DNA from 2 places in the Streptomyces sp. RKAG293 genome. Region 1 is predicted to be linked to the other one. Evidence: predicted binding sites of a transcription regulator. Region 1 holds the regulator's gene; the other holds the start of a gene.
The links. Region 1 encodes HrcA, which represses chaperone genes, less so after heat shock. Its sites were predicted from a motif close to TTNGCACTCNGNNNNNCNGAGTGCNAA; they were not measured.
Positions count from the first base shown of each region.

Region 2: groL (chaperonin GroEL) is a predicted target of HrcA. The motif match lies at 1,987-2,013, and genes of this name have one in related genera.

Region 1 covers NZ_JAJOZB010000001.1:3,336,743-3,350,964, reverse strand. Annotated here, with positions in the region: gene holA (DNA polymerase III subunit delta) at 1-6, shown strand, start outside; gene LNW72_RS14905 (hypothetical protein) at 86-937, opposite strand; gene rpsT (30S ribosomal protein S20) at 1,141-1,407, opposite strand; gene lepA (translation elongation factor 4) at 1,616-3,502, shown strand; gene LNW72_RS14890 (AMP-dependent synthetase/ligase) at 3,757-5,643, shown strand; gene hemW (radical SAM family heme chaperone HemW) at 5,725-6,957, shown strand; gene LNW72_RS14880 (DUF3097 domain-containing protein) at 7,013-7,846, opposite strand; gene LNW72_RS14875 (MBL fold metallo-hydrolase) at 7,884-8,609, opposite strand; gene hrcA (heat-inducible transcriptional repressor HrcA) at 8,778-9,794, shown strand; gene dnaJ (molecular chaperone DnaJ) at 9,795-10,928, shown strand; gene LNW72_RS14860 (nitronate monooxygenase) at 11,053-12,117, shown strand; gene LNW72_RS14855 (16S rRNA (uracil(1498)-N(3))-methyltransferase) at 12,114-12,866, shown strand; gene LNW72_RS14850 (hypothetical protein) at 13,007-13,471, shown strand; gene LNW72_RS14845 (S41 family peptidase) at 13,518-14,222, shown strand, end outside.
Region 2 covers NZ_JAJOZB010000001.1:4,213,102-4,227,323, reverse strand. Annotated here, with positions in the region: gene thrC (threonine synthase) at 1-935, shown strand, start outside; gene LNW72_RS18535 (ubiquitin-like small modifier protein 1) at 932-1,207, shown strand; gene LNW72_RS18530 (cold-shock protein) at 1,625-1,828, shown strand; gene groL (chaperonin GroEL) at 2,169-3,797, shown strand; gene murQ (N-acetylmuramic acid 6-phosphate etherase) at 3,900-4,841, opposite strand; gene LNW72_RS18515 (MurR/RpiR family transcriptional regulator) at 4,978-5,955, opposite strand; gene LNW72_RS18510 (hypothetical protein) at 6,016-6,360, shown strand; gene LNW72_RS18505 (DUF4031 domain-containing protein) at 6,407-6,697, shown strand; gene LNW72_RS18500 (Cmx/CmrA family chloramphenicol efflux MFS transporter) at 6,749-7,969, opposite strand; partial or broken gene LNW72_RS18495 (hypothetical protein) at 8,065-8,754, opposite strand; partial or broken gene LNW72_RS18490 (copper homeostasis protein CutC) at 8,895-9,610, shown strand; gene LNW72_RS41680 (ATP-binding protein) at 10,118-10,897, opposite strand; partial or broken gene LNW72_RS18480 (response regulator transcription factor) at 12,014-12,720, opposite strand; gene LNW72_RS18475 (AAA family ATPase) at 12,820-14,222, opposite strand, start outside.

The DNA of each region.
Region 1 (14,222 bases):
TCGTAGCAGCCCGGCCGGCTGCTCCTGCGGTCGCGGGCGGTCCGGCAGGTCTCCGGCCGGCCCCGTCGTGCTCCGTCCGGCCCGCTCAGTTCTTCAGCTTGGCCAGCGTCGCGGTCGTGGAGCTCTTCACCCAGCTGGTGACCTCGCTCACCGTCGGCGGGGTCTTGTCCTTGTCGAGCGAGGACAGGTACATGCTCCAGGCCATCTGGTACGTCATCCAGCCGTCCCGTACGGCCAGCGTCACCGAGCGCGAGCCCGACGAGCCGCTGATCGTGTCCTCGGTGACCAGATAGGCCGCGTCACCGAGGCCGGGGACCTTCTCGGCCTTGTAGTCGCCCTTGCGCTGTGTGTAGCTCTCCCACCGCGCCACGAACTCGGCCGACGGATCGGTCACCTTGTGCAGCTGCACCGTGGTGTTCAGATAGGCGTCCGCGTAGCTCGACCCCGACATCTTCAGGTCCATGTCGCAGTACATGTCGTCCAGTGCGTCGTGCTTGAGCGTGTACGTCACCGGGGAGCTGTCGTTCTCCGGGTATTTGCCCTTGAAGGCCGAGACGTCGGTGGCCGTGCAGACATCGGACTGGATCTTGTAGCCCTTGAGGTCGGCGGTCGCGGTGTCCTTGTCCTTCCCGCCGAGCAGGAGCACCCCGCCGCCCCAGAGCGCGGACGCGACCACCGCGCCGACGGCCGCCCACAGCACGGCCTTCCCGGCGCCGGAGCCACCGCCCGGCGGCGGAGGCAGCTGCGGTATCGGCGGACCCTGCGGCCCGTAGTACGACCCTGGCTGGCCCGGCTGCTGCGGTACCTGGTGCGGCGCGGGCTGCGCGTACGGGTTCTGCTGGGCCGGAACCGGCGGCCCGAACCCGGGCGAGGGCTGCGCGGCGGACTGGGGACCCGGATACGGGTAGGCGCTCGGCTGATCAGGCGGCGTCGACATGCCGTGAGGATATGGCAACGCCGAAGGCCCCGCTGCCGTCCCGTGAGGATGGCTGCGGGGCCTTCGGATGCTGCTGTGTGCGCCGCACCCGCGTGGCGAACGGCCGAGCGCGGCGCGATGTCTTTCGGTTGCCGGTCCGGGCGGTAGAGGGGCCGCTGGTTCCGTTTCCGGCGAGCTGGGGCCCAGGGGCCCCGGTCAAACGGTCAGGCCTTGATCGAGGCGACCTTGTGAGCCAGCGCGGACTTCTTGTTCGCGGCCTGGTTCTTGTGGATGACGCCCTTGCTGACGGCCTTGTCGAGCTTCTGCGCGGCCTCGCGGTTGGCGATGGTGGCCTTCTCGACGTCACCGGTCGCCGCGGCCTCGCGGGCCTTGCGGATCGCGGTCTTGAGGGAGGACTTGACCGCCTTGTTGCGCAGGCGCGCCTTCTCGTTGGTCTTGTTCCGCTTGATCTGGGACTTGATGTTCGCCACGAAAGAGCCTTCTCAGGTTCGGGTACTTTGCATAGACACTTGACTGAGCGCCTCGGGTCACAGGGCACGAGGCACAGTGCTCCAGGCTACCAGCCGCCCGCACGACCTCCCAAACCGGTCCCAGGCCTCCAGTCATGGGACGATGGGGGTCAACGTATCGATCCGCCTACAGACGTCAGACGTCAAGCGTCGAGAAACAGGACCCTGCGTGCCCGCGACCCCGATCAATGTTCCGCAGCCGAGCCGTACCGACCCGGCGCTGATCCGTAACTTCTGCATCATCGCGCACATCGACCATGGCAAGTCGACGCTCGCCGACCGGATGCTCCAGCTGACCGGTGTGGTCGATCCGCGGCAGATGCGTGCCCAGTATCTCGACCGCATGGACATCGAGCGTGAGCGTGGCATCACGATCAAGTCCCAGGCGGTCCGGCTGCCCTGGGCGCCCACGGACGGCGACGCCACGGCCCCGACCCACATCCTGAACATGATCGACACTCCGGGCCACGTGGACTTCACGTACGAGGTCTCGCGGTCGCTCGCCGCCTGCGAGGGCACCGTCCTCCTGGTCGACGCGGCGCAGGGGATCGAGGCCCAGACCCTCGCCAACCTGTACCTGGCGCTGGAGAACGACCTCGCGATCATCCCGGTGCTCAACAAGATCGACCTGCCGGCCGCCCAGCCGGAGAAGTTCGCCGAGGAGCTGGCGCACATCATCGGCTGCGAGCCGTCCGATGTGCTCAAGGTCTCCGCGAAGACCGGCGTCGGCGTGGGCGACCTGCTCAACGAGGTCGTGAAGAAGGTGCCGGCCCCGGTCGGCGCCAACATCTCCGAGGCCCCGGCCCGCGCGATGATCTTCGACTCGGTCTATGACTCCTACCGTGGCGTGGTCACGTACGTGCGGGTCGTGGACGGTGAGCTCAAGAAGCGCGAGCGCATCCAGATGATGTCGACCGGCGCGACCCACGAGCTGCTGGAGATCGGCATCTCCGGTCCGGAGATGACGCCCTCCGACGGCCTCGGGGTCGGTGAGGTCGGCTACATCATCACCGGTGTGAAGGACGTCCGGCAGTCCAGGGTCGGTGACACGATCACGTCGCAGTCCAAGGGCGCCACCGTGGCCCTGGGCGGCTACAAGGATCCCAAGCCGATGGTGTTCTCCGGCCTGTACCCGCTCGACGGCTCGGACTACCCGGAGCTGCGCGAGGCGCTGGACAAGCTCCAGCTCAACGACGCCGCGCTGGTCTACGAGCCGGAGACGTCCGCCGCGCTCGGCTTCGGCTTCCGCGTCGGCTTCCTCGGCCTGCTGCACCTCGACGTGGTCCGCGAGCGGCTGGAGCGCGAGTTCGGCCTGGAGCTGATCGCCACCGCGCCCAACGTGGTCTACCGCGTGGTGATGGAGGACCGCTCCGAGCACATCGTCACCAACCCGAGCGAGTTCCCCGAGGGCAAGATCACCTCGGTGTACGAGCCGATGGTGAAGTCGACGATCCTCGCGCCCAACGAGTTCGTCGGCGCGATCATGGAGCTCTGCCAGTCCCGCCGCGGCTCGCTGCTCGGGATGGACTACCTGTCGGCGGACCGCGTCGAGCTGCGCTACGACCTGCCGATGGCCGAGATCGTCTTCGACTTCTTCGACAACCTCAAGTCCAAGACCCGCGGCTACGCGTCGCTGGACTACGAGCCCAAGGGCGAGCAGACCGCCGACCTCGTCAAGGTCGACATCCTGCTGCACCACGACAAGGTGGACGCGTTCTCCGCCATCCTGCACAAGGACAAGGCGTACGCGTACGGCGTCCGGATGGTCGACAAGCTGCGCAAGCTCATCCCGCGGCAGAACTTCGAGATCCCGATCCAGGCCGCGGTCGGCAGCCGCGTCATCGCCCGTGAGACGGTGCGCGCGATCCGCAAGGACGTGCTCGCCAAGTGCTACGGCGGCGACATCTCCCGTAAGCGCAAGCTGCTGGAGAAGCAGAAGGAAGGCAAGAAGCGGATGAAGATGGTCGGCAGCGTGGAGGTCCCGCAGGAGGCCTTCATCGCGGTGCTGTCCACGGACTCCGACGGCGGCGGCAGCGAGAGCAAGGGCAAGAAGTAGTTCTTCGCGTCACACTCCGCGCCCAGGGCGCCCCACCGGAAACGGAGGGGCGCCCTCCGCGCATCCGGCCCGGTTCGCGGGCACAACCCCCACCTGCGACGCGTCCGAAGGATGTACCTGGCACCTACACGATTGGTTACGGTTGCAACGAGCGGCCCTGAGCCCCTTACGCGCCGGGCGATGGGCCTCTACTCTGATCGCGACGCAGAGGTTACTGGTGAGTTAACAGAGCAGGCGCGGGCCCGGAGGATGTCGTGACAGAGACACAGACGCTGATCGAGACCCGACCGCCATCCGTGGCGACACTCTTCCTCGAACGGGTGGAGTCGACTCCCGACGCGGAGGCATACCGCTACCCCGTGATCGACGCGGCCGGGGGCCCGGACAGCTGGCGTTCACTGACCTGGGGCCAGGCCTCGGGACGGGTGTTCGCCATCGCGGCCGGTCTGATGGACCTCGGGATCCGTCCCGAGGAGCGGGTGGCCATCGCCTCCGCGACCCGGGTCGAGTGGATCCTCGCCGACCTCGGAGTGCTGTGCGCGGGTGCGGCCACGACGACGATCTACCCCAGCACCAACGCCGACGAGACGGCCTTCATCCTCGCCGACTCGGGCAGCCGGGTGCTGATCGCGGAGGACGCCGTACAGGTCGGCAAGGCCCGCGAGCGGCGGGCGGAGCTCCCGGAGCTCGCCCATGTGGTCGTGATCGACGCCACCGGCGTCGAGGGCGCCGACGGTTCCGGTGACGGCTGGGTGCTCTCGCTCGACGAGCTGGAGCGGCGCGGAACGGCGTATCTGGAGAAGCACCCGGAGGCCGTCAAGGACGCCGTCGGTGCCATCACCCGCGACCAGCTCGCGACGCTGATCTACACCTCCGGCACCACCGGCCGCCCCAAGGGCGTCCGGCTGCCGCACGACTGCTGGGCCTACATGGCCCGCGCGATCCAGTCGGTCGGCCTGCTCGACGAGAACGACGTCCAGTACCTGTGGCTGCCGCTGGCGCACGTCTTCGGCAAGGTGCTCACCGCCGGCCACATCACCATCGGCCACGTCACCGCCGTGGACGGCCGGGTCGACAAGATCATCACCAATCTGCCGCTGATCCAGCCGACCTACATGGCGGCCGTGCCCAGGATCTTCGAGAAGGTCTACAACGGCGTGGCGGCCAAGGCCCGCGCGGGCGGCGGCGCCAAGTACAAGATCTTCAAGTGGGCCTCGGAAGTGGCCCGCGAGTACGCCAAGGTCACCCAGAACAACCTGCGCCTCACCGGCAAGGCCAGCGCCCCCTTCGGGCTGTCCACGAAGCACGCCGTGGCCGACAAGCTCGTCTACGCCAAGATCCGCGAGGCGTTCGGCGGCAACCTGCGGGCCTGCGTCTCCGGCTCCGCCGCGCTGGCGCCCGAGATCGGCTACTTCTTCTCCGGCGTCGGCATCCACATCCTGGAGGGCTACGGGCTCACCGAGTCCAGCGCCGCCAGCTTCGTCAACCCCGGTGAGTCGTACCGCACCGGCACCGTCGGCAAGCCGCTGCCCGGCCTCGAGGTCCGGATCGCCGAGGACGGCGAGATCATGCTGCGCGGCCCCGGCATCATGCAGGGCTACCACGGGCTGCCGGAGAAGACCGCCGAGGTCCTCGAGCCCGACGGCTGGTTCCACACCGGTGACATCGGCGAGCTGTCCGCGGACGGCTTCCTGACGATCACCGACCGCAAGAAGGACATCATCAAGAACTCGAACGGCAAGTACATCGCGCCCGCCGCGGTGGAAGGCCAGTTCAAGGCGGTCTGTCCGTTCGTCAGCAACGTCCTGGTGATCGGCGCGGACCGCAACTTCTGCACCGCGCTGCTCGCCCTGGACGAGCCGACGATCCTCGGCTGGGCCACCGAGAACGGGCTCGAAGGACGGAGCTACGCCGAGGTCGTCGCCTCCCCGCAGGCCCGCGAGATGATGGAGGGCTATGTGGCGCGGGTCAACGAGGACCTGCAGCGCTGGCAGCAGATCAAGCAGTTCCGGCTGCTGCCCCGCGACCTCGACGTCGAGCACGGCGACCTGACCCCGAGCCTCAAGCTCAAGCGGCCGGTCGTCGAGCGCGAGTTCCAGTCGCTGATCGACGACATGTACGCGGGATCGCGCGAGGCCTGAGACCAGGCCGGGTGAGCCCGGCGGCGGTCCGTCCCCGAGCGGGTGGGACGAGCGCCGCCGCCGGGGGCGGACAATGGGGTCATGCCTTCCGTACTGCCTGATGGTGAGCCGATGCCCGAGGACGGGGCGCTGCCCGCGAGCGCGCTCGCAGGGGCGGGCGCCCGGCCGCTGGGGTTCTATCTGCACGTCCCGTACTGCGCCACGCGCTGCGGCTACTGCGACTTCAACACCTACACCGCGAGCGAGCTGCGTGGCTCCGGCGGGGTCCTCGCCTCACGGGAGAACTACGCGGACTACCTGATCGACGAGGTCCGGCTCGCCCGCAAGGTGCTCGGCGACGACCCGCGCCAGGTCGAGACCGTCTTCGTCGGCGGCGGCACCCCGACGCTGCTCCCGGCCGCCGACCTGGTCCGGATGCTGGCCGCGATCCGCGCCGAGTTCGGCTTCGCGCCGGGCGCGGAGATCTCCACGGAGGCCAACCCCGAGTCCGTCGACCCGGCCTACCTCGCGGAGCTGCGGGCGGGCGGCTTCAACCGGATCTCGTTCGGCATGCAGAGCGCCAAGCAGCACGTCCTGAAGATCCTGGACCGCAAACACACCCCGGGCCGGCCGGAGGCCTGCGTCGCGGAGGCGCGCGCCGCCGGCTTCGAACACGTCAACCTGGACCTGATCTACGGCACGCCGGGCGAGTCGGACGACGACTGGCGGGCCTCGCTGGACGCGGCGATCGGCGCCGGACCCGACCACGTCTCCGCGTACGCCCTGATCGTCGAGGAGGGCACCCAGCTGGCGCGGCGGATCCGCCGCGGCGAGGTGCCGATGACCGACGACGACGTGCACGCCGACCGGTACCTGATCGCCGACGAGCGGTTCGCCGCGGCCGGATTCGACTGGTACGAGGTGTCGAACTGGGCGACGACCGAAGCGGGGCGCTGCCGGCACAACGAGCTGTACTGGACCGGCGCGGACTGGTGGGGCGCGGGCCCCGGCGCGCACAGTCACGTCGGCGGCGTGCGGTGGTGGAACGTCAAGCACCCGGGCGCGTACGCGCAGGCGCTGTCCGAGGGGCGCAGCCCCGGCGCGGGACGGGAGCTGCTGGCGGACGAGGACCGGCGCGTCGAGCGGATCCTGCTGGAGCTGCGGCTGGCGGCGGGGTGCCCGCTGGGGTTGCTGGCGCCGGCGGGGGCGGCGGCCGCGGCGCGAGCGGTGACGGATGGGCTGCTCCAGCCGGAGCCTTTTGCGGCCGGGCGGGCCGTTCTCACGCTGCGCGGACGGTTGCTGGCCGATGCGGTGGTGCGGGACCTGGTCGACTGAGCGGGTGGGGGCCGTGGCGCAAGGGCTGGATGGGGTGCTGCGTGGGCAGGCCGGCTCAGGGGGCCGTGACGAAGTCGATCAGTTCTTCCACGCGGCCCAGCAGTGCCGGTTCCACGTCCTTGTACGTGTGGACCGAGGCCAGGATCCGCTGCCAGGCCTCGCCGGTGGTCTCCCGCCAGCCCAGCGCCTCGCAGACGCCGGTCTTCCAGTCCTGGCCGCGCGGTACGGAGGGCCAGGCGGGGATGCCGACGGAGGACGGCTTCACGGCCTCCCAGACGTCGATGTAGGGGTGGCCGACGACGAGGACGTCGGCGACGCCGGAGACCTGGCTCGCGAGCCGGGACTCCTTCGATCCCGGCACCAGGTGGTCGACGAGGACGCCGAGCCGTGCGTCCGGGCCGGGGGAGAACGCGGCGACGATCGCCGGCAGGTCGTCGATGCCCTCCAGGTACTCGACGACGATGCCCTCGACGCGCAGGTCGTGGCCCCAGACCCGCTCGACCAGCTCCGCGTCGTGCCGGCCCTCCACGTAGATCCGTCCGGCCCGCGCCACCCGGGCGCGGGCGCCCTGGACCGCGATCGAGCCCGACGCGGACAGCAGCGGCCCGCGCTGCGCGCCGGGGCCGCCGGTGCGGGGGCGGACGAGGGTGACGGGTTCGCCGTCGAGCAGGAAGCCGCGCGGCTCCATGGGGAAGACCCGGTGCTTGCCGAAGCGGTCCTCCAGCGTCACGGTCAACCCCTCCGCCGTCTTCTCGCAGCGGACCACCGCCCCGCAGAAGCCCGTCGAGACCTCCTCCACCACCAGATCCGGCTCCGCCGCCACCTCGGGCGCGGGCACGCTCTTCTTCCAGGGCGGGGTGAGGTCGGGACCGTACTCTCTGCTGCGCATGGGCGGATCGTATCCAGGACAGCGTCCTGGGCGGGGGCTACGACGCGGTGAACCGGGCCGTCAGGGCGTCGCGTTGGGCGCGGACGAAGCGGGCGTCCACGGCGGCGCCGTGGCCGGGGACGTAGACAGCGGTCTCGCCGCCAACCGCGAGCAGCCGGTCGAGGGTGGCGGGCCAGGCGGCGGGGACGGCGTCGGGGCCCGCCTGCGGTTCGCCGGACTCCTCGACGAGGTCGCCGCAGAACACGACGGCGGGCGTTCCGGGCACGTACACGGCCAGGTCGTGGGTGGTGTGGCCCGTGCCGGGGTGGAAGAGCAGGGCGGTGCGGCCGCCGCCGAGGTCGAGTTCGTACCCGTCGTCGACGAGCCGGTCCGGGCGCACCAGGACGTCCGCCGCCTCGGCCGCGGGCCCGGGGCCGACGCCGTGCGTGACCGCGTCCTCGCGGAGCGCGTCGCGGCCGCGCTCCAGGCAGCCGTCGAGTGCCCGGTGCCCGTACACCCGCACCCCGGAGAAGGCGGCGGCGCCGAAGACATGGTCGAAGTGGGCGTGGGTGAGAGCGATGTGCGTCACAGGGCGACCGGTCAGTTCCCGCACCTGCAGCCGTAGTCGAGCGCCCTCGGCGAGGGTGGAGCCGGTGTCGATGAGCAGTACGCCCTCGTCACCCACGACCAGGCCGATCGTGACGTCGAGGAAGGGAAGACGGCGGCGGGCGACGCCGGGAGCCAGGTGCTCCCAGCCGTCGGCGCCGGACTCTGCGGTATCCACCCTGTGACGCTATCGCCGGGGAACCCTGCCCGCGCGCTACCGTTGCGACCCTTGCCGGGGCCTTGCTACTCCGCCGTACACTGACTGCGGGGGATGTTGGCACTCGTATCGGATGAGTGCCAGGCCACGGCAGTGCTGGTGCGGGATCTACGGCTGGAGGTGTGCGCGATGCTCAGCGAACGCAGACTCGAAGTACTGCGCGCCATCGTCCAGGACTATGTGGGCACCGAGGAGCCGGTCGGCTCCAAGGCGCTCACCGAGCGCCATGGCCTGGGCGTCTCGCCGGCCACGGTGCGCAACGACATGGCGGCGCTGGAGGACGAGGGCTACATCCACCAGCCCCACACCAGCGCGGGCCGGATCCCGACGGACAAGGGCTACCGGCTGTTCGTCGACAAACTGGCCGGGGTGAAGCCGCTCACGTCCGCCGAGCGGCGCGCGATCCAGAACTTCCTGGACGGCGCGGTGGACCTCGACGACGTGGTGGGCCGCACCGTACGGCTGCTCGCGCAGCTCACCCGGCAGGTCGCCGTCGTCCAGTACCCGTCGCTCACCCGCTCCTCGGTGCGGCACGTCGAGCTCCTGGCGCTGGCCCCGGCCCGGATCATGCTGGTCCTCATCACCGACACCGGACGGGTCGAGCAGCGGCTCATCGACTGCCCGGCGCCGATGAGCGACACGCTGCTCGCCGATGTCCGGGCCCGGCTGAACGCCCGGGTGGTGGGCCGCCGGTTCGCGGACGTCCCGCCGCTGGTGGCGGATCTGCCGGACGGCTTCGAGTACGACGACCGGCCGTCGGTGTCGATCCTGCTGGCGACGCTGCTGGAGACGCTCGTCGAGGAGACCGAGGAGCGCATCATGCTCGGCGGCGCGGCGAACCTGACCCGCTTCAACCACGACTTCCCGCTGACGATCCGGCCGGTCATGGAGGCCCTTGAGGAGCAGATGGTGCTCCTCAAGCTCCTCGGTGAGGCCAACGACTCGGGCATGACCGTGCGGATCGGGCATGAGAATTTTCACGAGGGCTTGAATTCCACATCCGTTGTGGCGGTCGGCTACGGTTCGGGCGACGAGGCAGTCGCCAAACTCGGTGTGGTCGGACCGACCCGCATGGACTACCCCGGAACGATGGGAGCGGTACGCGCAGTGGCACGTTACGTCGGACAGATCCTGGCGGAGTCGTAGGTGGCCACGGACTATTACGCGGTCCTTGGCGTGCGCCGTGACGCCGGACAGGACGAGATCAAGAAGGCCTTCCGCCGCCTCGCGCGCGAGCTGCATCCGGATGTGAATCCGGATCCGAAGACCCAGGAGCGCTTCAAGGAGATCAACGCCGCGTACGAGGTGCTCTCGGACCCGGCGAAGAAGCAGGTCTACGACCTGGGCGGCGACCCTCTGTCGTCCTCCGGCGGCGGTGGCGCGGGCGGCTTCGGAGCCGGTTTCGGCAACTTCAGCGACATCATGGACGCCTTCTTCGGGCAGTCCCAGCAGCGCGGGCCGCGGTCGCGGACCCGGCGCGGCCAGGACGCCATGATCCGGCTGGAGATCGAGCTGGACGAGGCGGCCTTCGGCACCACCAAGGACCTCCAGGTCGACACGGCGGTGACGTGCGGCACCTGCTCAGGCGAGGGCGCTGCGCCCGGCACGGCGGCGCAGACCTGCGACATGTGCCGTGGCCGCGGTGAGGTCTCGCAGGTCACCCGGTCCTTCCTGGGCCAGGTCATGACCTCGCGGCCGTGCCCGCAGTGCCAGGGCTTCGGCACCGTGGTGCCGACGCCGTGCCCGGAGTGCGCGGGCGACGGCCGGGTCAGGTCCCGTCGCACGCTCACGGTCAAGATCCCGGCGGGCGTCGACAACGGCACCCGCATCCAGCTGGCGGGCGAGGGCGAGGTCGGCCCCGGCGGCGGCCCCGCCGGTGACCTGTACGTGGAGATCCGGGAGCTTCCGCACCCGACCTTCCAGCGGCGCGGCGACGATCTGCACTGCACGGTCACGATCCCGATGACGGCGGCGTCCCTGGGCACGAAGTGCCCGCTGGAGACGCTCGACGGCATGGAGGAGATCGACGTCCGGCCCGGTACCCAGTCCGGCCAGTCGATCCCGCTGCACCAGCGCGGGGTGACCCATCTGCGGGGCGGCGGCCGTGGTGACCTGATCGTGCACGTCGAGGTCATCACGCCCAACAAGCTCGACGCCGCGCAGGAGGACCTGCTGCGGCAGCTGGCCAAGTTGCGCGGCGAGGAGCGGCCCACCGGTCACTTCCAGCCCGGCCAGCAGGGGCTGTTCTCCCGGTTGAAGGACGCTTTCAACGGCCGCTGAGGCCGCCGGCGGCGTCCAGCGGGGCGCCGGTTCCGGCTCCGACCGTCCCCCAGCCTTCGGCCGGGGTGCCGCCCTTGGGCGGGCCCGACCTGTTCGGGCCCGCCCGGCGTGAAACGATGGGCGTATGTCCGCGTTGACCGATCTCTCGTCGTTCTCGGCGTTCCCGATCATCCAGGCGCCGATGGCCGGCGGCGGGTCCACCCCGCGGCTCGCCGCGGCCGTGAGTGACGCCGGCGGCCTGGGTTTCCTCGCCGCCGGGTACAAGACGCCGGAAGCGATGTACGAGGAGATCCGGCAGCTGCGCGGCCTGACGTCGAACCCCTTCGGCGTGAATCTCTTCACTCCGCAGCCCGACACCGCCGACCGGTCCGCCGTCGAGGTCTACGCCGAGCAGCTCGCGGGCGAGGCCGCCTGGTACTCCACCCCGCTCGGCGACCCCGAATCGGGGCAGGACGACGCGTACGACGCCAAGGTCGCGATCCTGCTGGACAATCCGGTCCCCGTCGTCAGCTTCACGTTCGGCTGCCCTGACCGGCCGGTCTTCGACGCGTTCGCGAAGGCCGGGACGTACACCGTGGTCACGGTCACCACACCCGGTGAGGCGCTCGCCGCCCAGTGGGCGGGCGCCGACGCGGTGTGCGTGCAGGGGACGGAGGCGGGCGGCCACCAGGGCACCCACCGGGACGATCCGGAGCTGGACCACGCGGGGTTCGGGCTGCTGTCGCTCGTTCCGCAGGTCCGTGACGCCGTCCAGCTGCCGATCATCGCGACGGGCGGGCTGATGCGCGGCAACCAGATCGCGGCCGTCCTGGCGGTGGGCGCGGACGCCGCGCAGCTGGGCACCGCCTTCCTCGTCTCTCCCGAGTCCGGGGCCAACGCGCTGCACAAGCGGGCCGTCACCGACCCGGTCTACGCCCGCACCGAGTTCACCCGGGCGTTCTCCGGGCGGCCGGCGCGCGGGCTGGTCAATCGCTTCATGCGCGAGCACGGGCCGTACGCGCCCGCCGGGTATCCGCAGATCCACCATCTGACCGCGGGCATCCGCAAGGCCGCGGCGGCGGCCGGTGATCCGCAGGCGATGGCGCTGTGGGCGGGGCAGGGACACCGGCTGGCCCGCGACCTGCCGGCGGGCGAACTCGTCGCCGTGCTCATGGAAGAACTCAACGCAGCACGGAAGGCCTTGGGATGACCGCGCCGGTATTCATCGTCGAACCCGAGCAGTTGCGGGACGGGTCGCGGAGCGGCGGACTGCTGGTGCTGTCCGGTGCCGAGGGGCGGCACGCGGTGTCCGTGCGGCGGCTCGCGGTCGGCGAGGAGATCGTCCTGACGGACGGCGAGGGCGCCGGAGCGTACGGCGTGGTCGCGTCCGTCGAGGGCAAGGACCGGCTGGAGGTCGCCGTCTCGGAGCTGCGCACCGAACCGGCGCCGGCGCCGCGGATCACCGTCGTCCAGGCGCTGCCGAAGGGCGACCGCGGCGAGCTGGCCGTCGAGACGATGACGGAGACCGGGGTCGACGCGATCGTGCCGTGGGCGGCGTCCCGGTGCATCACGCAGTGGCGCGGCGAGCGGGGTGCCAAGGCGCTCGCGAAGTGGCGTTCCACGGCGCGGGAGGCCGCGAAGCAGTCGCGGCGGCTGCGGTTCCCCGAGGTCACGGAGCCGATGACGACCCGGCAGCTGGCGGGTCTGCTCGGCGGGGCGGCGTTCGCCGCCGTCCTGCACGAGGAGGGCTCCGCGCCGCTGGCCGATGCCGCGCTGCCGTCCGAGGGCGACATCGTGCTCGTCGTCGGCCCGGAGGGCGGGGTCTCGCCCGACGAGCTCGCCGCCTTCGCCGCCGCCGGGGCCAAGCCGTACCGGCTGGGCGCGACGGTGCTGCGGACCTCGACCGCCGGGGTCGCCGCGACCGCGCTGCTCCTCGGGCGCACCGGCCGCTGGTCCTGAGCGGTTCCGGCCGACGGGGTCGAAGACCGCTCGAAGAACGCCGAGGATCGCCGGCTGTGTGGCGAAATCCCGGTCCCGTAAGGGGCGTTCTACGTCGTGTGGGCGATGTGCGCGGGGCGGGACGGCGGGACCCTGCCGGTATGAAGCGTTTACAGCAGTGGGGAGTGGCCGGAGGCCTCGCACTGGCCGCGTTCGGCGGAGTGGTGGCGTGCGATCCGGCGAGTGGGATGACCGCCTCGGCGGTGTCGATCACCACGGACCAGCTGGGCACCCGGGCGTTGCAGGACCACGGGATCAAGGTGCAGTGGATGTCGTGCCACGCCTCGGTGGACGGCGCCACGACCGCCTCCGGCACGGCGAGCCCCCGGGCGTCCGGTGTACCGGTCAAGGGCGTCGCGTCCGTGGACTGTCAGGGTGAGACCACCGACAAGCAGAAGATCACCGTCACCGGCCGGGTGACGGAGCAACTCGACGGCCGCTGTGTACGCGGCCGGCTGACCGCGCAGGTCGGCAAGCGTACGGTCTTCGACGTGAACGGACTGGGCGACTGCTCGGCGACGTCGGGGCCGTCCGGCAAAACCTCCGCCGCATCCGCCAGAAGCTGAAGACAAAGCGCTCGTTCGCGTCCTCGATCATGGTTAATGTGGCGGAGTGACACAGCCTTCGTACCTCCGGTATCCGCATGTAAACGGTGAGTTGGTCGCTTTTGTCGCCGAGGACGACGTCTGGGTGGCGCCGCTCGACGGCGGGCGCGCCTGGCGCGTCAGCGCCGACAACATGCCGGTCGGCCATCCGCGCATCTCGCCGGACGGAACGACGGTCGCCTGGACCTCCACCCGCGACGGCGCGCCAGAGGTGCACGTGGCCCCCGTCGACGGCGGCCCGTCGCGGCGGCTGACGCACTGGGGCAGCGTGAAGACCTCGGTGCGCGGCTGGACGCCGGACGGCGAGGTCGTCGCGATCAGCACGCAGGGCCAGCCCTCGCTGCGCCGCACCTGGGCGCGGGCGGTGCCGCTGGACGGCGGGCCCGCGCGCACGCTGCCGTACGGGCCGGTCGGCGATCTGGCGTACGGGCCCGACGGCGCGGTGCTGCTGCTGTCGGCGACGATGGGCCGCGAGGCCGCGGCCTGGAAGCGCTACCGGGGCGGCACGGCGGGCAAGTTGTGGATCGACCTGACGGGCGGCGGCGACTTCGAGCGGCTGCACGCGGACCTCGACGGCAACCTCGAATCCCCGCTGTGGGTGGGCGAGCGAAGCGAGATGGGGGCACCCCCGGCCGAAGGTTGGGGGCGCATTGCGTTCCTCTCCGACCACGAAGGCACCGGCGCGCTCTACTCCAGCCTCCCGGACGGCTCG
Region 2 (14,222 bases), 880 kb from region 1:
ACTCCGGCAACCCGACGCACTCCTTCAAGGACCGCGTCGTCGCCATCGCCCTGGAGGCCGCCCGCACCTTCGGCCTCACGACGCTCTCCTGCTCCTCCACGGGCAACCTGGCGGGTGCCGTCGGCGCCGCCGCCGCCCGTGCCGGGTTCCGCTCCTGTGTGTTCATCCCGCACGACCTGGAGGCCGGCAAGGTCGTCATGGCCGCGGTGTACGGCGGCGAGCTGGTCGGCATCGAGGGCAACTACGACGATGTGAACCGGTTCTGCTCCGAACTGATCGGCGACCCGATCGGCGAGGACTGGGGCTTCGTCAACGTCAATCTGCGTCCGTACTACGGCGAGGGCTCCAAGACCCTGGCGTACGAGATCTGCGAGCAGCTCGGCTGGCGGCTGCCGGACCAGATCGTCATCCCCATCGCGTCCGGATCGCAGCTCACGAAGATCGACAAGGGCCTGCAGGAGCTGATCAAGCTCGGGCTGGTCGAGGAGAAGCCCTACAAGATCTACGGTGCGCAGGCCGAGGGCTGCTCCCCGGTCTCCGCGGCCTTCAAGGCCGGCCTCGATGTGGTGCGCCCGGTGAAGCCGGACACCATCGCCAAGTCGCTGGCGATCGGCAACCCGGCCGACGGCCCGTACGTGCTCGACATCGCCCGCCGCACCGGCGGAGCGGTCGAGGACGTCACCGACGAGCAGTGTGTGGCCGCGATCAAGCTGCTGGCCAGGACCGAGGGGATCTTCGCCGAGACCGCGGGCGGGGTGACGGTCGGTGTGCTGCAGAAGCTCATCGAGACCGGTCAGCTCGACCCGGCCCTGGAGACCGTCGTCCTCAACACCGGTGACGGCCTGAAGACCCTCGACGCGGTCGCTCCGACCACCGGCCCGACCGCCGTCATCCGCCCGACCCTTGCCGCGTTCCGAGAGGCTGGCCTCGCATGAGTGCTTCTGTTCGTATTCCGACCATTCTCCGCACCTATACCGGCGGCCAGTCGGAAGTCCCGGCCGAGGGTTCGACGCTCTCCGAGATCCTTGAGTCGCTGGAGAAGAACCACACGGGTATTTCGGCGCGCGTTCTCGACGACACGGGCAAGCTGCGTCGCTTTGTGAACGTCTATGTGAATGACGACGACGTGCGCTTTTCCGAAGGTCTGCAGACCTCGGTTCCGGACGGCGCGAATGTCTCGATCATTCCGGCGGTAGCCGGAGGCTGACCTCCGTCCCTACCCAGCCCCGCGTGAACTCATGCACCGCCTCATGCCCCGTCCACCTGTGGTGGGCGGGGCATCTGGGTGGGGGCGGTAGTTGAATCGAGGTACAGTTGCGGTGGACTCCCGCCCGGCCCCTGACGCGGCTCGACGATTTATCGCCAAATTCGCGAGATGATTGTCGTGTAGGCGAAGTATGTCCGGTCCGAGTTGCCCCGGATCCTTATTGTTCCTCCCCGTATTTCCGATCAGTCGTGCCTGGAATTCTCGTCGGATTGACCTGTTGCAGAGGGCATCCGTACGGATACATTCGGCCGCGGTCGACGCGTTCCGGCGCACGCCCCCGACCTTGGCGGGGGTGAGGTCTGACCCGGGTCCGCGAAGTGCGGATTCGCGATAGGGCCAGCAATAGGGGAGTTAGGGATGGCTCAGGGCACCGTCAAGTGGTTCAACGCGGAGAAGGGCTACGGCTTCATCGCGGTCGACGGTGGTGCGGATGTTTTCGTCCACTACAGCGCGATCCAGATGGACGGCTACCGCACCCTCGAGGAAGGCCAGCGGGTCGAGTTCGAGATCTCGCAAGGTCAGAAGGGGCCGCAGGCAGACATGGTCCGCCTGGCCGGCTGAAGCTCCGGAGCGTCGCCGACGGCGCTACGCACTCACGCCGAAGGGTCCGTGTCCCGACAGGGGCGCGGGCCCTTCGTGCGTCCGCCCGCGGCCGGGCCGCGGCCTGCTCCGGGGGAGGCGCGCGGCGCCCCTCCGGGACCCCGAGTTATCCACAGTCGCTTGCACTCGACTAGGGCGAGTGCTAATCATTGGCGTTAGCACTCTGACAGTGAGAGTGACAGAAGGACCGGGTCGGCGAGGCCCGATCGAGCGCCGGGAAGAGCCCGGTGATCGGCAGGCCGTCCGTCGCGGGCGCCACGCGGTCCACTGAAATCCACCCCTGTCCGGGAGGACCACTTCTATGGCCAAGATCATCGCGTTCAACGAGGAAGCTCGGCGCGGCCTCGAGCGCGGGATGAACCAGCTCGCCGACGCCGTCAAGGTCACCCTCGGCCCGAAGGGCCGCAACGTCGTCCTCGAGAAGAAGTGGGGCGCCCCCACGATCACCAACGATGGTGTTTCCATCGCCAAGGAGATCGAGCTCGAGGACCCGTACGAGAAGATCGGCGCCGAGCTGGTCAAGGAAGTCGCGAAGAAGACCGACGACGTCGCCGGTGACGGCACGACGACCGCGACCGTTCTCGCCCAGGCCCTCGTCAAGGAAGGCCTCCGCAACGTAGCCGCGGGCGCCAACCCGATGGCCCTCAAGCGCGGCATCGAGAAGGCCGTCGAGGCCGTCTCCGCCCAGCTGCTCGAGCAGGCCAAGGACGTGGAGACCAAGGAGCAGATCGCTTCGACGGCCTCCATCTCCGCCGCCGACACCCAGATCGGCGAGCTCATCGCCGAGGCGATGGACAAGGTCGGCAAGGAAGGCGTCATCACCGTCGAGGAGTCGCAGACCTTCGGGCTCGAGCTTGAGCTCACCGAGGGCATGCGCTTCGACAAGGGCTTCATCTCCGCCTACTTCGCGACCGACCTGGAGCGTATGGAGTCGTCCCTCGACGACCCGTACATCCTGATCGTCAACTCGAAGATCGGGTCCGTGAAGGACCTGCTCCCGCTCCTCGAGAAGGTCATGCAGTCCGGCAAGCCGCTGCTGATCATCGCCGAGGACGTCGAGGGCGAGGCGCTCTCCACCCTCGTCGTCAACAAGATCCGTGGCACCTTCAAGTCCGTCGCCGTCAAGGCTCCGGGCTTCGGTGACCGCCGCAAGGCCATGCTCGGCGACATCGCCATCCTCACCGGTGGCACCGTCATCTCCGAGGAGGTCGGCCTCAAGCTGGAGAACGCCGGTCTCGACCTGCTCGGCCGTGCCCGCAAGGTCGTCATCACCAAGGACGAGACCACGATCGTGGACGGATCCGGCGAGGCCGACCAGGTTGCCGGTCGCGTCAACCAGATCCGTGCCGAGATCGAGAACTCGGACTCGGACTACGACCGCGAGAAGCTCCAGGAGCGCCTGGCGAAGCTCGCGGGCGGCGTGGCCGTCATCAAGGCCGGCGCCGCGACGGAGGTTGAGCTCAAGGAGCGCAAGCACCGTATCGAGGACGCCGTTCGCAACGCGAAGGCCGCCGTCGAAGAGGGCATCGTCGCCGGTGGTGGCGTCGCTCTCATCCAGGCCGCCGTCGCGTTCGAGAAGCTCGAGCTCGAAGGTGACGAGGCGACCGGCGCCGCGATCGTGAAGCTGGCCCTCGAGGCCCCGCTGAAGCAGATCGCCGTCAACGGTGGCCTCGAAGGTGGCGTCGTTGTGGAGAAGGTCCGCAACCTGCCCATCGGTCACGGCCTGAACGCCGCGACCGGCGAGTACGTCGACATGATCGCCGAAGGCATCATCGACCCCGCCAAGGTCACGCGCTCCGCGCTGCAGAACGCGGCCTCCATCGCCGCGCTCTTCCTCACCACGGAAGCCGTCATCGCCGACAAGCCCGAGAAGGCCGGAGCCGGCGCCGGCGCCGGTGGCGGCATGCCCGGTGGCGACATGGACTTCTGACCTTCCGGTCAGAACTCCGGTCAGCGGTACCCGTAGTAAGACCGAGGGCGGCATCCCCAGTTGGGGATGCCGCCCTCGGGCGTTTCCGTGGTGGGACACTCCCTAGGCGCCGGCCGACTCCAGGGCGGCGCGCAGATGGCCGTTGCTCTTCGCGAGCAGCCGGGCCGCCGTGGCCGCGTCCACATCGGCGAGGATCGCCAGGATGGCGTGCTTGACCTCGCCGTCCGCCGCGGCCAGCGCCGCCTCGATCGTGGCGTCCGGCGCCCCCGTCGCCAGGGCGACGATCCGGCGCGACCGCGCCCGCAGCTTCTCGTTCGACGCCCGGACGTCGACCATCAGGTTCCCGTACGTCTTGCCGAGCCGGATCATCGTGATCGTCGAGAGCATGTTCAGCACGAGCTTCTGCGCCGTGCCGGACTTCAGCCGGGTCGAGCCGGTGAGCAGCTCGGGGCCGACGACGACCTCGATGCCGTGCTCGGCGGCCGCCGCGAGCGCCGAGTGCGCGTTGCAGGACAGCCCGACGGTGAGCGCCCCCAGCGAGCGGGCGTGCTCGACGGCGCCGATGGCGTACGGGGTGCGGCCGGACGCCGAGACGCCCACGACGGTGTCGTCCGGGCCCAGCGCCAGCGCGTCCAGGTCGGCGGCGGCCAGCGCCCTGCTGTCCTCGGCGCCCTCCACCGCGGTGACCATCGCGGCCGGGCCGCCCGCGATCAGGCCGGCGACCTGCCCCGGCTCGGTGTTGAACGTCGGCGGGCACTCGCTGGCGTCGAGCACCCCGAGCCGGCCGGCGGTGCCCGCCCCGGCGTAGAGCAGCCGCCCGCCGCGCGCCATCCGCTCGGCGATGTCGTCGATGGCCGCGGCGATGGCCGGCAGCTGTGCGGCGACCGCGGCCGGGACGGTGGCGTCCTCGGCGTTCATCGTCCGGGCGATCTCCAGGGTGGACAGCCGGTCGATCTCGGAGAGCTCGGGCCGGAACGCCTCGGTGGTGAGGGTCTCCAGCTCCCGGCGCAGCTCGGTGTAGTCGGAGTCGGTGGAGGGGGACATGCGGCTCGTACGTCCTTACGTGAAGCGGTGAGCCCTGGCGCCACGTCAGCGCGCCACGGCCTGATGCTGCGTCCTGTGTGCGGATGCCTGTGTGGATAGGGGGCTGGTGCTGGATGGGGAGGTGGCGGGGCTCCGGTCAGGAGCGGGAGGCGCGCGGACTGTGCCGGTGGGCCAGCGCCTCGTACGAGGCGGACAGGGCGGGCGCGGCGGTCTCGTAGGTGCGTTGCATGACGCCTATGAACAGGAAGTCCACCACGAGAAGCTGGCTGGTCCTGCTGGACATCGCGGCCGGCCGCAGCTCGCTCTCCCGCGAGGTGGACGTGGTCAGCACGTGGTCGGCGTACTGGGTGACCGCGCCGTCCGGGCGGCCGGTGATCGCCACCGTCGTCGCACCCCGGTCGAAGGCCACCCGCAGCGGCTCGATGACGTCATGGGTGTTGCCCGAGTGGGTGATCGCGATCGCCACATCGCCGGCCCGCAGCTGGACCGCGTTGGTGATGGCCAGGTGCGTGTCGCCGTGCGCGTGCGCGATCAGCCCGATCCGCAGCAGCTTCTGGACCAGGTCCTGGCCCACCAGGCTGGACGCGCCGATCCCGAACACCTCGATACGGCGCGCCGCGGCGAGGGCCCCGACGGCCGCCTCCAGCTGTGCCACGTCGAGCTGTGCGGCCGTGTCGGCGAGCGTCTGCTGCTCCTCGCGCGCCAGCTTCGCGACCACCTCGGTCAGCGGATCGTCCACGGCGATGTCCGCGGTCACGGCGGGCGGCACGCCCGCCGCCTGCTGCGCGGCGAGCGCGGCCAGCGCCAGCCGCAGATCCCGGTAGCCGGGATAGCCGAGCATCCGCGCGGTGCGGACGACGGTGGCCTCGCTGGTGCCGGTGCGCTGCGCCAGCGCGGTCACGGTGAGGTGCGCGCAGGCGGCGGGGTCGTTGGCCACGGCCTCGGCGACCCGCTGCATCGAGCGGGTCATCGACGGCCCGACCGTACGGACCGTGGCCGCCAGCGTCCCGGGGTCGGGGCTCTTGGCGGGCACGGTGGACGCGGCGGGGGCGGCGGACGCGTCACGCGATGGCCGTGCGCGCTGGGGGAAAGTTTCCTTCACGCTGTAGGTCACACCTTGAAAGATATTTTCAGGCGGTGGGGGCGTCAAGGGGACAGGAGGCAGAATGGACGGATGGATCGTGATCTGGAAGAGGCCCTGCACGGCGCGCGGGCGCTCATCCTCGCCGACCTCGCCGCCCGGGACGTCGCAGGGCCGGACGTCGTCTCCCTGGTCGAGAACGCCGTCGCGCAGCGGCGCTGGTGGGTCGAGCAGTGGCCCGAGGGCACCGAGTTCGTCGCCGGGCTGGTCGCCCAGGACGTCCAGGACGCGCTGCTGGCGCGCTTCGGACGCTGGCCGCTGTGCCCGCTGTGCGAGGAGCCGCACGGGCTCGCCGTCGAACCGGAGCTCGGGCCCGACCCGCACTGGGTCTGCGAGACCGCCGGAGCGGTCGTCGCCCCGGTCGGCGGGCTGAGCTGACGATGGCACCGCGAACGTGGGCGCAGCCCTTGAGGGCGGCGCTCTCATGACGCTCTACATCGACCCGCCGACCTGGCCGGGGCACGGCCGTATGTGGTCGCACCTGGTCAGCGACGTCTCCTACGACGAGCTGCACGCGTTCGCGGCGCGCCTCGGCTGCCCGCCGCGGGCGTTCGAACGGGACCACTACGACGTTCCGGCCGCGCGCTACGCCTCGGCCGTCGAGCTGGGCGCGGTGGAGGTCGGCAGCAAGGAGATCGTGCGGCGGCTCATCGGCGCGGGGCTGCGCCGCCGCAAGGCCCCGCCGACGGGTGACGCGTCGGCCGCGTCGGCCTGAGTGCGTCGAGGCCGGCCTGAGTGCGTCGAGGCCGGCCTGCGGGGGTCGAGGTCAGCCCGCGTGCGTCGCGCCGGTGACCTCGGCGGGTGCCGGGACCCCGGGCACCGGGTGGCTCGCGATGACGCGGCTCGCGCCGTGCCGGCGCGACGAGACGAGCACGAGGCCGATGGCGACCGCGGCCATCGCGGCGCCCGCCCAGGCGGTGGCCGCGAAGCCGAAACCGCCGCTGATGACGAGGCCGCCGAGCCAGGGCCCGCCGGTGTTGCCCAGGTTGAAGGCGGACGTGGTGGTGGCGCCGGCGAGGGTGGGGGCGGCGCCCGCCACGTTGAAGATGCGGGCGTTGAGCGCGGGCGCGGTGAAGAACGCCGAGAGGCCCAGCAGGAACGAGAGCACGATCACGGCGATCTGGTTCTGCGCGGTGAGCGCCATGACGCCCAGGAAGACCGTGGACGCGGTGATGCCGCCGATCATTACGCCGAACAGGTGGGCGTCCGCGAAACGGCCGCCGATCGCGGTGCCGATCAGCGCGCCGACCCCGAAGAGGCCGAGGATCGCGGGCACCGAGCCCTCAGGCAGCCCGGCGACGTCCGTGAGCAGCGGCGCGAGATAGCTGAAGGCGCAGAACACACCACCCGCCGAGAGGGCCGTGATGGCGACGGCCAGCCAGACGTTGCCGTCGCGGTAGATCCGCAGCTCCTCGCGGAGCCGGGGGCGGACGTCCGGGATCGGTATGCGGGGGATGAGCGCGATCACGCCGACGAGCGCCACCGCCGACATCAGGGCCACCGCCCAGAACGCGGAGCGCCAGCCGAACTGGTCGCCGAGGAAGGCGCCGGCGGGGACGCCCAGCACGTTCGCGATGCTCAGTCCGCCGATCATCACGGCCATCGCGCGGGCCCGCGCGTTCATCGGGACCATCGAGATCGCGACGGCCGCGCCGACCGCCCAGAAGCCGGCGCAGGCGAGCGCGCTGATCACCCGGGAGGCGAACAGCAGCGCGTAGTTCGGCGCCACGGCCCCCGCGACCTGCCCGAGGCCGAAGAGCGTGATCAGCGCGATCAGGGTGGTGCGGCGCGGCAGCCGGAGCGTGGCCACGGCGAGCAGCGGCGCCCCGACGACCATGCCGATCGCGAACGCCGAGATGAGCAGTCCGGCCTGCGGGATGCTGACGCCGAGGTCGTCGGCGATCGGCGGCAGCAGGCCCGAGAGCATGAATTCCGAGGTGCCGAGCGCGAAGACACTGAGGCCGAGGACGTAGACGGCTACGGGCATGCGGGAGCGGCTGGCGTCGGCGGAGGGCATAACAGTTACCAGCGCCTCGGGTGACCTGCGTATTCCCGCGTATTCCCGGACACGCCCGGGCCGGGTCAGGTGGCGGGATCGGTGGTGCGGCCGGTCGCGGGACCCGTCGTGGGACCCGTCGCGAGGAGCAGTTCCAGCTCGGTGCCGAGGTTGCGGCGGGCGATGTGCTCCCAGCGCTCGTGGCCGACCGGGGTGCGGAAGAGCCGGGGCAGATCCAGCAGCTGGCGCAGCACGGCGGCGCGGCCGGACCGGAAGTCGTCGTCCGGCACGAAGCCGTACTCCTGGCGGACGGCGGCCGCGTAGGCGGCGTACGCGGCCGGCTCACCGGCCAGGACCGCGAGATCCGCGTCACACAGGACCTCGCCGTTGCGGTCGTCGGGCGCCGGGTCGTGGCTGGTGGTGAGCAGCACCAGCCGGACCACCTCGGCGATGCGCGCGGCGCCGACCCCGGCCTCGGCCAGCGCCCGCTCGGCCAGCCGGGCGCTGCGCTCCTCGTTCTCGGAGCGGTCCGGGCGGTAGACGGCGTCGTGGAACCAGGCGGCGAGCAGTACGGAGTCCGGGTCGTCGGCGTACGCGGCCAGCTCGGCGATGTGGTCGAGAACGGCGACCAGGTGATCCGTGGTGTGATACCACCGCTGCTCCTCGCTCCACCGGCCGAGAAGGTCCTCGCCGTAGGCGGCATCGGGTGCGGGTGCGGGTGCGGGTGCGGGGGCATGGGCAGGTGCGGGGCGGGAGTGTCCGAAATCGGGGCGACCCGGGTGCGGCGCAGCAGGTCACACCATTGGGTGAGCAATGCGGCATGCTGCGGGTGCTTCGTCGCGGGGGTGACAGCCATGGTGGCTATTGTGCGCCTGAGGGCTCGCGCGGGGGTGGCGATTGTGGCACTCTTGGTCATATGTCTAGACCAATTTTCGAGGTGATCGCCCTCGGCGTCGACGACGCCGTAGCGGCCCAGACCGGCGGTGCCGACCGCCTCGAGCTGGTCACCGACATGGCTGCGGACGGCCTCACCCCGTCCCGCGAGACCTTCGCCGCCATCCGCGCCGCCGTGCACATCCCGCTGCGCGTCATGCTGCGGCTCTCCGACGGCTTCGGCGCCGGCGACATCGACGCGCTCTGCGCGGCGGCCGAGGGGCTGCGCCGTGAGGGTGCGGACGAGTTCGTCCTCGGCTTCCTCGACGGGCGCGGCGGGGCCGACCTCGAGGCGGTCTACGCGATCGCCGACGTCATCGACGGCTGCCGGTGGACGTTCCACCGCGCCATCGACCGCGCGGCGGACCGCGACGCGGTGCGGTTGCAGCTGGCGGGACTGCCGGGGCTGGACACCTACCTGACGGCCGGTTCGGCCAAGGGCGTCGACGACGGCCTCGCGGTGCTGGTCGCCGAGGCGGCACGGACGTCGGCGGAGCCGGCGCCGGAACCGGGGTACGAGCCGCGGATTCTGGTGGGGGCGGGTTGAACAGGGAGCATTTGCCGGCGCTGCGGGCGGCGGGGATCGACGCGTTCCACGTCGGCGGGGCGGTTCGCCCTGCGGGCTGGGCTTCCCCTGTGGACGTGGGTGCGATGAGGGAGTGGCGGGCGTTGCTGGATGCGCCGGTGCCGGTGGGTTAGGCGGGGGTTGGTTCGTGGTTCCGGTGCCCGGGGCCTGCGGGGCGGCGGTTCGAAATCGACTATTTAGGGCCTGGCGGCCCACAAATAGCTCGGCAGCATTTCGAACCCCCACCCCTCCGGCCCCGGGCACCTCGCGTTCCAGATCGCCGAGTTGGTGGCGGGCGGGATGGTCCATCCGACGGCCGCAACGCCGCCCTGCGGGTGGGCCCGAACCTTGTGGGTGGTCCTGCACCTTGCGACTGGTCCCACACACTGCGGGTCGTCCTGCACCCTGCGGGGCTCGTCGCCCCAGCGGGGGAAGGGGCGGGTGGGCGGGGAATGCCCGCCGCAGGCGCAACGGCCCGCGGGTGCCCGGGAGTCCGTACCCCGCCGGTAGGAGGCAAAGGGCGGGAGGGAGGGGGAAAGCCCGCCGCAGGCGCAACGGTGCGGTGGGGGCGACGTACTCGCACCCCCGTCGGAGGCGGCGCGGCTCGCCGCAGGCGGAACGGCACGGTGGGACGCCGGGGCTCAGACCCCGCCGCCCAGCCGGAGGCTGAACGTTGAGCCTTGGTCGCGGCCGGCGGAGGCGACCGTCGCGGTGCCGCCGTGGGATTCGGCCAGTTGGCGGACGATGGCCAGGCCGAGGCCGCTGCCTCCCGTCTGGCGGTTGCGGGATTTCTCGGCGCGCCAGAAGCGGTCGAAGACGTGGGGGAGGTCGTCGGGGGCGATGCCGGTGCCGGTGTCGGTGATGTCGATCACGATGCGGTCGTCGTCGGCGTAGCCGCGCAGGGAGACGCTGCCGCCCGGCGGGGTGTGGCGGATGGCGTTCGAGACGAGGTTGCCGACCGCCTGGCGGAGGCGTACCGGGTCGGCCTGGAGGCCGAGGTCGCCGGGGGTGACGGTGAGGGCGACGCCGGCCGAGGCGGCGCGGGCGCGGTGGGCGGCGGCGACCTGTTCCAGGATGTCGCCGAGGCGCACCGCTTCGGGGTGGACGCGGAGCGTCCCGGCGTCGGCGGCGGCCAGGTCCTGGAGGTCGTCGATGATGTGCTGGAGCTGGAGCGCTTCTTCGAGGAGCGAGGAGTTGAGGGCGTCGTCGGGTTCCGCGATGCCGTCCTCCACCGCTTCGAGCCAGCCGCGGATGTTGCTGACCGGGGTGCGCAGTTCGTGGGCGACGTCGCTGACCATGGCCTTGCGCTGTTCCGCGAGGCGCTGGCGTTCCTGGGACATGTCGTTGAAGGCGGCGGAGAGCCGGCCGATCTCGTCGCCGGTGGCGACGGTGACGCGCGCCGAGTCATCGCCGTCCCGCATGCGCTGGGCGGCGTCGGTGAGGGCGCGCAGCGGGCGGATGAGGCGGGCGGCGAGCAGGAGGGTGACGGCGGCGGCGAGGGCGAGGACGAGGCCCGCGACGCCCGCGACCCGCAGGGTGTTGGAGCGGGAGAGGGCGAAGCCGGGGTGGTGGCGCCGCTCGGGTCCGTGACGAAGAGGTACGCGGCGGGGGCGACGAACTCGCGGAGCTGGTCGCGGCGCGCGGTGTCGACGCAGTCGGCGGTCTTGCGTTCGGTGATGCCGCCGCCCTTGGGGTCGCGGACGGCGGGGGTGGGAACGGCCCGGGGCGGCTGGACGGCCCGGGCCGACTGGACGGGGCTGGGCGTCGGGACGGGGCTGGGCCCCTGGGCGGCTGCGGCGCCCCTGCCCCAGGTGAGGTCGGGGTTCAGTTCGAGGAGCGGCAGGTTCTCGGTGGTGAGGCACTTCTTGAGACGGGAGTTGAGGTCGGCGAGGGCGGAGCTCTCGGTGGCGGTGGGGGCGGCGAGCCTTCTGCCGCCGCAGGACTCGTCCAGCACGTCGGTGGGGTCGCCGCCGACGACCTTGATGTGCGGACGGCCGCTGGGGCCGTCGGCGATCTCGCCGGCGATCATGTAGTCGGCGAGGCAGGACACGCTGCGCCGGGCGAGGTCGTGCAGGTGGTTGCGCTCCCCGGGGAACAGCCGGAACGGGCCGACGGCGCGCGGGTCGATGTCGCCCGCGGTGGCGCCGGGGACCATGGTGGCGTCGACGTGCAGCGGGTCGAGGGCCGCCGACTGGGTCTGCGGGAGCAGGGAGCCGGGCGGGGCGGAGTCGGCGACCGGCCGCCGGTCCTGGGTGGTGACGGCGATACGGCGCTGGGTGGTGGCGGCCAGCTGCCGGACGGTGGGTGCGACGCCGTCCCAGTTCGCGTGGGTGGCCGCGTACTCGGCGAGCTTGCCGTAGATCAGGGCGTCGTTGGCGAGATAGCGGCTCTGCTCCTGCTGGATGGAACCGGAGGTCGTCTGGACGGCCAGCCAGGTGGTGGCGGCGACCGAACAGGTCGCGACCAGGACGAAGGAGAACAGCAGCCGGCCGAGCAGGCTTCTGCGGAACGGGACCTTGCCGCGGGCCGGCCGGGGTTCACGGGCCATCGTGCGCGCCGTCCGTCAGCTTGTAGCCGACGCCGAAGACCGTCACCAGGTAGCGGGGCCGGCGGGGGTCCGGTTCTATCTTCTTGCGCAGGTTCATGATGTGCACGTCGACCGTCCTGGTGGTGATGTACCGGTCGAATCCGTGGACGTGGTCCAGGAGTTGGGCCCGGCTGAAGACCCGGCCCGGCAGCGCGGCCAGAGCCGCGAGGATGTGGAACTCGCCGGGGGTGCAGTCGGCGGGCCTGCCGTCGACGGTCACCTCGTGCCGCGCCGGGTCCACGGTGAGCCCGCCGACGCGCAGCACGGCATCGGGCACGGCCTCAGGTTTGCGGGCGCCGCTGCGCCGCAACAGGGTGCGGATCCGGGCCATCAGCTCGCGGGGCTGTACGGCTTGGTCATGTAGTCGTCGGCGCCCAGATCGAGGCCGAGCAGCAGATCGTCCTCGGTGGAGCGGGCGGTGAGCATCAGGATCGGCAGGTCGGACTCGGCCCGCAGGACGCGGGCCACGTCCAGCCCGTCGACCCTCGGCATCTGGATGTCGAGCACGAGCAGGTCCGGCTCCCGGCGGCGCGCCTCCTCGATGGCGGCGCGCCCGTCGTGGACGACGGTGACCGTGTGGCCCTCCCGCAGCAGATAGCGGCGGACCAGTTCGGCCTGTTTCTCGTCGTCCTCGGCGACCAGCACGTGTGCGCACATGAGGGCGAGCGTAAGCGCACGGAGCGGCCCGAACACGATCGCGACCGCGACCTGACAACTTCTTCATATCTGCTGGTCAGGGTGGAGACGGCCGGATGCCTAGCTCTGCCCGGCGGCCAGCTCCTCCGGCAGCGGCTTCGCGTGGAGCACCGCGAGGCCGGAGACGGCCCGGGTGAGGGCGACGTAGAGGCGGCGCAGCCCGGTGCGCTCGTCCGGCTCGCCCGTGACGATGGCGGCGGGCTCGTCGAGCACCACGTAGTCGTACTCCAGGCCCTTCGCGAGCGTCGCCGGGACCAGGGTGAGCCGGGCCTGTGCCGAGGTCTCCTCGCCGGGGGCGAGGTACGGCAGGCCGGCCGACTCCAGGGCGGCGGCGAGCGGCGCGATGCGGTCGTCGGCGGCGATGAGGCCGACGGAGCCCTCGTGGCCGAGGGCGTCGTGGCAGGCCGCGAGAACGGCCGCGTCCAGCTCCTCCGCGCTGGTCCGGCGGATCACGAGGTCCCCGGGCGACTCACGGACCGAGGTGGCGGGGGCCAGCCCCGGGGCGATGGTGGGCAGCAGCAGGGACGCGTAGGCGATCACGCCGCGCGGCACACGGAAGCCGCGGGTCAGCTCCTCGACCGGGGCGCCGGGCTTGCCCAGGTGCGTGAGGGCCTCCTCCCAGCTGGCGGTCGCCCACGGCGTGGTGCCCTGCGCGATGTCGCCGAGCACCGTCGCGGAACCGGTGGAGCAGCGCCGGCCGACCGCCCGGTACTGCATGGGGGACAGGTCCTGGGCCTCGTCGAGCACCACATGGCCCAGCGAGTGGGTGCGCTGGACGAGGTCGAGCGTCTCGTCGATCAGCACGGTGTCGGCGGGGGACCACTGCGCCGAGGCCAGGCTGCGCGGCGGCTTCTCCCAGAGCAGCGTCGCCTGTTCCTCCGGCGTCAGGATCCCCTCCGCGCACTCCGCGAGGAACTCGGCGTCGGACAGCAGCCGCAGCACCGTCTTCGCCGGGTCGGCCTTCGGCCAGACCCCCTTCACCGCGGCCTTGACGGCGGGATTGCGGGCCACCGCGTCCTGGACGCGGTCGTCCGGCGCCTCCCCGGACTCCTCCATGCGGACGAGGATGTTGTGCGCGATCCGCTGCGGCAGCGCCTCGTGGGCGGCGCCGTACCGGATGTCACGCTCCATCAGCTCCCGCACCAGCTCTTCGAGTTCGTACGCGGGGACCCGCCAGCGCCGCGATCCGCGCACCACGACGATCGGCTCCTTCGGCATCCGGATGCCGCTGCGCACCGCGCGCCGCAGCACCTCCGCCATCCGGGCGTCGCCCTTGATCCGGGCGCGCTCCGCCGGGTCCGTGCCGCGCACCGTGACATGCGCGACCAGGTCGTCGACCGTCGCCTGCTTGACCTGCAGCTCTCCCAGGGCGGGCAGCACCTGCTCGATGTACTGCAGGAAGGACTTGTTCGGCCCGATGACGAGGGTGCCGGTGCGGGCGAGCCGCTCGCGGTGCGCGTACA